Regions from separate parts of the Anoxybacillus eryuanensis genome, predicted to be linked through region 1. Evidence: a T-box and tRNA genes for the amino acid it is inferred to sense, from the RefSeq annotation. Region 1 holds a T-box; the other holds one or more tRNA genes.

Region 1 (3,427 bases):
AACTCACGGACTTTTTAACTCCGCGCGAACAACAAATCGTCCGCTCGATTGTCGGCAACAACGACGAGGTGCACGTTGCTTTTTTTGGCGGTTCATCATCTGTTGAACGAAAGCGTGCGCTATTATATCCGCCGTACATGCAACCGAATGAAGATGATTTTCAACTATCGTTGTTTTCCATTCGCTATCCGAAAAAATTTGTGACGCTCGGGCATCGTGATGTGCTCGGTGCCCTTTTGTCACTCGGTGTGAAGCGTGAAAAGTTTGGCGACATCGTCATCGTTGATGATGTCATTCAATTTGTGGTTGCTAAAGAAATTGCACCGTTTGTAAAAATGAACGTCACAGCGATTGGAAAAGCAAAAGTATCGTTAGAAGAACAACCACTTTCGCAACTTCTTGCTGTGAAAGAAGAATGGGAGGAAGAAACGTTTACTGTTTCTTCTTTGAGACTTGATGCGATTTTAGCCCAATGTTTCCGAATATCGCGTCAAAAAGCGCAAGCGCTTATTACTCAAAACTATGCAAAAGTAAATTGGAAAACGGTCGACCAAGCTCATATGGAGTGTCAAGAAGGGGATTTGCTTTCGTTGCGCGGCTATGGCCGCTGCCGATTGCAAGCGGTTGTGGGACAAACAAAAAAAGAAAAATGGCGCATCGTTGTCGAAAAAGCAAAATAAAAGCAGGATTTTCGCAAAACATGTCGAAACATACGGTACGTACATAAGATGGAGGTGGGCTACATGCCGTTAACGCCGTTAGATATTCATAATAAAGAATTTAGCCGAGGCTTTCGCGGATATGATGAAGATGAAGTAAATGAGTTTTTAGACCAAGTCATTAAAGATTACGAAATGATCTTGCGTGAAAAAAAACAGCTTGAAGAAAAAGTGAAAGAGCTGACAGAGCGACTCAACTACTTTACAAATATTGAAGAAACGTTAAATAAATCGATTTTAATCGCCCAGGAAACAGCAGAAGAAGTGAAGCGAAACGCGCAAAAAGAAGCGAAGCTCATCATTAAAGAGGCGGAGAAAAACGCAGATCGCATCATTAGTGAAGCGCTCGCTAAAACGCGGAAAATTGCGATGGAAGTGGAAGAATTAAAACGTCAAGCGAAAGTGTTCCGCAATCGTTTTAAAATGTTAATTGAAGCACAGCTCGATATGTTAAACAACGGCGATTGGGATCATTTATTAGATTACAAACTTGATGATGAAGCGGTGCAAGAAATAACCGAGTCTTGACGGATGGCATTGTTATTGCCTATAATATCGATTACAGTTATATCGCAAAAACGATGAAGGGGACAGTAGTTCTTTCATCAGCTTATTACAGCGAGCCGAGGGCGGTGGAAGCTCGGCATAAGCGAAAGAATGAACATCACCCCAGAGTTCCGTGCTGAACGAGTAGTAGGACACGGCGCGTCATTCCCGTTACGAATGTCGAGTGGACTATGTTTACATAGTCAATAAGGGTGGTACCGCGAGACCTTCTCGTCCCTTTTGGGCATGAGAAGGTTTTTTTATTTACATAAAAAGGAGGTAAACAAATGGACTACAAAGATACGTTACTTATGCCAAAGACCGATTTCCCGATGCGTGGAAATCTTCCGCAACGGGAACCACAAATGCAAGCGAAATGGGAAGAGATGGACATTTATCGTAAAGTGCAAGAGCGCACGAAAGATCGTCCGCTGTTTGTGCTGCATGATGGACCTCCGTATGCGAACGGCGACATTCATATGGGCCATGCGCTCAATAAAATTTTAAAAGATTTTATCGTGCGCTATAAATCAATGAGCGGTTATTGTGCCCCGTACGTGCCGGGATGGGATACGCACGGTTTACCAATTGAAACGGCGCTCGCGAAAAATAAAGGCGTCAATCGAAAAGAAATGAGCGTTGCCGAATTTCGCAAGCTATGCGAACAATATGCGTACGAGCAAATTGACCGCCAGCGCGAGCAATTTAAACGACTTGGTGTGCGCGGCGATTGGGACAATCCTTACATTACGTTAACGCCAGAATACGAGGCACAACAAATTAAAGTATTTGGCGAAATGGCGAAAAAAGGATTAATTTATAAAGGATTAAAACCTGTCTACTGGTCTCCATCGAGCGAATCGGCGCTTGCCGAAGCCGAAATTGAATATAAAGATAAACGCTCGCCATCGATTTACGTTGCATTCCCTGTCAAAGACGGAAAAGGGGTGCTTGAAGGCGATGAAAAAATCGTCATTTGGACGACAACCCCATGGACGATTCCAGCGAACTTAGGCATCGCTGTTCATCCACAGCTGCAATATAGCGTTGTTGAGGCAGACGGTGGCAAATACGTCGTTGCATCCGAGTTATTACAATCGGTGCAAAAAGAAATTGGCTGGGAACATGTCACTGTATTAAAAACAGTCAAAGGAAGCGAACTCGAATACGTCGTGGCGAAACATCCGTTTTACGACCGTGATTCGCTCGTCATTTGCGGCGAACACGTCACAACAGACGCCGGAACCGGTTGCGTTCATACGGCGCCAGGACACGGGGAAGACGACTTTATCGTCGGTCAAAAATACGGCCTTGGCGTTCTTTGCCCTGTCGATGAGCGCGGCTATATGACGGAAGAAGCGCCAGGGTTTGCCGGCATGTTTTACGATGACGCAAACAAAGCGATTACAGAAAAGCTACAAGAAGTAGGTGCTTTATTAAAACTATCGTTTATTACGCACTCATATCCGCACGACTGGCGGACGAAGCAACCGACGATTTTCCGTGCGACAGCTCAATGGTTTGCGTCCATTGATAAAATTCGCGATCAATTGTTACAAGCGGTCGAAGAAACAAAATGGGTGCCAGCATGGGGTGAAATTCGCATCCATAACATGATTCGCGATCGCGGTGACTGGTGCATTTCACGTCAACGTGCATGGGGAGTACCAATTCCAGTCTTTTATGCGGAAAACGGCGAGCCAATTATTACAGATGAAACGATTGAACACGTATCGAACTTGTTCCGCCAATACGGCTCAAATGTTTGGTTTGAACGTGACGCGAAAGAGTTACTGCCAGAAGGGTTTACGCATCCAGGTAGTCCGAACGGACGGTTTACGAAAGAAACGGACATTATGGACGTATGGTTCGACTCAGGTTCTTCTCATCAAGCGGTATTGGAAGAACGTGACGATTTACAACGTCCAGCCGATCTTTATTTAGAAGGGTCCGACCAATATCGCGGCTGGTTTAACTCGTCGCTTTCAACCGCAGTTGCGGTTACTGGAAAAGCACCGTATAAAGGCGTATTAAGCCACGGATTCGTGTTAGATGGCGAAGGACGAAAAATGAGCAAATCGCTCGGTAACGTCGTCGTGCCTGCGAAAGTAATGGAACAACTCGGCGCCGATATTTTGCGTCTTTGGGTTGCTTCTGTCGAC
Region 2 (3,427 bases), on a different contig from region 1:
TGGTTCATCGCCTTATTTCCGCTAAACAATACAACTAAAAAAAAGAGAGCTAAAAACGTAACGCCCATTCGTAAAACAATGACGCGATCAATCTTTTTCGCAATTTGCCCAGCAACAATAAACGCCAGTGGCTGCCATGTAACGATTGCTAAATTGTACACACCTAGCGCATGAAAACTGTTTACTTTTTTCCAAACATATACGTTCACAAACGTATTCGATAAAGCGATACTTAAAGAATACAATCCACCAATCGCCAATAGAAGAAACAATTGTCGATGCGCGCGAATATGCGCGATGATTCGTTTCCATCTGTTCATAAGCAAACTCCCTTTCTTGACAAGTAGTTTGCCTACTCTTTTATAGCGATATACAAAAAGAGCCCGACAAAATTTGTCGAGCTCTTCATCATTATTTTGCCGCCGCGTAGCGCTTCGCAACTTCGTCCCAGTTCACGACATTCCAAAACGCTGAAATATAATCTGGACGGCGATTTTGATATTTTAAGTAATACGCATGCTCCCACACGTCTAATCCTAAAATCGGTGTTTTACCTTCCATTAATGGTGTATCTTGGTTTGGTGTACTTGTTACTTCAAGTTGACCGTTATGGACGACAAGCCACGCCCAACCAGAACCGAAGCGCGTAGCTGCAGCTTTTGAAAATTCTTCTTTAAACTTCTCAAAGCTACCGAATGTGGCATTAATCGCTTCAGCTAATTCGCCTGTTGGTTCACCGCCACCATTTGGTGAGAGAATAGTCCAAAAGAGCGAGTGATTTGCATGTCCCCCTCCATTGTTACGAACAGCTGTACGGATGTTTTCCGGTACTGCATCTAAATTAGCCATTAACTCTTCAATTGTTTTGTTTTGCAATTCTGGATGACCTTCAAGCGCTGCGTTTAAGTTTGTTACATACGCGTTATGATGTTTTGTGTGATGAATGTTCATTGTTTCCTTATCAATATGTGGTTCTAACGCGTCGTAAGCATAAGGCAATTGTGGTAGTTCAAATGCCATACTTCATTCCTCCTCATTTATTATGTAATTGTTCACAAATGAAACGGATAAATTATATTTAGAAACAGAAAAGTTTCATAAGTGAACCTACTTTAAGAGTACCAAAATAAAACGAATGTTTCAAATTATTTGCAAAAAAACCTCGCTAATTTACTTAGCGAGGCAAATGGACCCTGCAGGACTCGAACCTGCGACCAGACGGTTATGAGCCGTCCGCTCTAACCAGCTGAGCTAAGGGTCCACTATATCCGATGGTAATTTTATCAAAAAAGATACATATCGTCAATACATGTTACACTTGAAACAAAATGGTTGTGTAGCGAACATAAAAAGAAGTAGAATGAGAAATGATGATGCGTAAAGGATGTGAATGATGATGTGGAAACGATTATTACAAAGTCTTTATTCTCCTGTACATATTGCTCGCTTTCGCTTTCATCCGATCGGAAAGGCGATTAGTTACGTGTTCTTTTTATCGCTTATTGCGACGTTGCCGATTGCTATTTACTTTACGATAAGTATAAACAAAATGATCGGCTCAACGCATCAACTATTGACCGAAGAACTTCCTCCTTTTGAAGTCGTTGATGGCGTATTGATAGCTAATGAAAAAGAACCGATTGAGATTATACGTCCTGACGTGACGATGTTATTGGATAGCACAGGTACACTAACAACAGATGATGTAGCACGCTATACAAATGCAGTGGCGTTTTTAAAAGAAGAATTTGCACTTGTGGCAAATGGACACGTTCAATCATATCCGTATAGTGTCATGCAAGTGGAGCGTTTTACAAACAAAGATGTATATGAATTTACGGGCACGCTACAATCGTTACTCCCTATCGTCATTTCGCTATCGTTTTTTGTTTTATACTTTTTCACATGTACGAGCAAATTTCTTTACGTTACCGTCCTAGCATTTATCGGTCTTATTTTTCGCGGCACGTTAAATAAACGTGGCTCATATCGCCACATGTGGAGCCTTTCCGCTTACTCCATCACACTAGCAACGATCTTTTTTACCGTTATGGAAGCATTACAAATTGTCGTTCCATACGCTGTCGCGTTAGATTGGTTCGTTTCTATCACCATTTTGTTCGTTTCCATTAAAGAACTTCCTTCCGTGAAAGAAGCAGGCTAATGAGCCTGCTTCTCACAATTTAAATGCTGTAGTTAGTGTAGATAGCGACTGAGATAATTCGTTTAATCGTTCACCAACACGATACATGTCGTTCATTTGCTTCGTTTGATCATACGAGACCGACATCATTTCTTCCGCGCTTGCTAACGTTTGTTGAGCAACCGAAGCAAACGCCACTGTGACTGTTTCGATCATAGGCAATAATTGCTGAAACTGCTCTAATTCACTTTCCATTTGTGCCACGTTGCGATTGACACGCTGAATCTCTTTTAATAAATGGTCAAACGAACGCTTCGCTTCATTTGCAGAAGCCAACTGATGCTGTAAATGCGTCACCATCCCTTGAAACTGGTTAGTCGCATGAATCGATACTTCTTCCATTGCAAAAATGGATGACGTAATTTCTTCCGTTGCTTTTGAAGCATGTTCCGCCAGTTTTCTCACTTCTGTAGCGACAACTGCAAATCCTTTTCCTGCTTCACCAGCACGAGCGGCTTCAATAGTTGCATTGAGCGCCAACAACTTCGTTTGCTCGGCAATTTGACGAATGACATCGACAACTTTTGTAATTAACATAGAATGATGTTTCACACTTTGAATCGTATCATTTACTTCTTTAAATTGCTCAGCAAATGAATGAATATCAGCAATTAAATGCGCCAGTCGCTTTTCTCCACCTTTCGATGATTCATTCATATCGGTCGCACTTGCTGAAATGTTTTGTACACTTGCTAACACATGTTGCATCCTCTTTTTCATCTCATCCACGTGATGAATGCTTTCATCTGAAGCATTTGCCGTTTCTTCTGCTCCTTGCTTTACAGTTGCAATAGCTGATATGAGTTGATCGTTTGATTCAATGATATGTTCAGAGACGTGCTCTAAGTCCCCTCCTGTAATAGCTAACTGTTTTGTTGTTTCGTTCATTTCACGAATGACCGTTTTCATGCTCGTCAACATTCGTTGAAAACTACGCGCAAGAGAATCGATCTCCGGCGTCGTCGAATACATATGTTCGTCAACCGTTAAATCTCCTCGCGATAATCGGCTCATTGCATGACGAAGTTGAGCAATCGGCTTCGTTAATCCACTAACTAACCATCTAATCATAAATGTTGCAACGATAACGCTAATCACAATGGCCATAAGTGTTAGATTGGCGAGTTGTTGAATAGGTTGCATAAACTGTTCATCAGGTACAGCTACAACGTATGTTCCTTTTAACTCTTGAATCGTTTTATACGCAAATGTATATGTACGTCC

What was found. The T-box of region 1 lies ahead of ileS (isoleucine--tRNA ligase). A T-box ahead of a tRNA ligase gene usually reads a tRNA of that ligase, here a tRNA-Ile.
Region 2: it encodes a tRNA-Ile, which carries the amino acid that the T-box ahead of ileS (isoleucine--tRNA ligase) is inferred to sense. The anticodon was not compared.

What each region holds. Positions count from the first base shown of each region.
Region 1 covers NZ_JBPODS010000001.1:65,218-68,644, reverse strand. The annotation lists gene HNQ84_RS00335 (YlmH family RNA-binding protein) at 1-680, shown strand, start outside; gene HNQ84_RS00330 (DivIVA domain-containing protein) at 744-1,247, shown strand; T-box leader at 1,292-1,507, shown strand; gene ileS (isoleucine--tRNA ligase) at 1,553-3,427, shown strand, end outside.
Region 2 covers NZ_JBPODS010000003.1:97,645-101,071, forward strand. The annotation lists gene HNQ84_RS05065 (MFS transporter) at 1-320, opposite strand, end outside; gene sodA (superoxide dismutase SodA) at 412-1,020, opposite strand; tRNA gene HNQ84_RS05075 (tRNA-Ile) at 1,188-1,261, opposite strand; gene HNQ84_RS05080 (DUF1189 domain-containing protein) at 1,391-2,164, shown strand; gene HNQ84_RS05085 (methyl-accepting chemotaxis protein) at 2,177-3,427, opposite strand, start outside.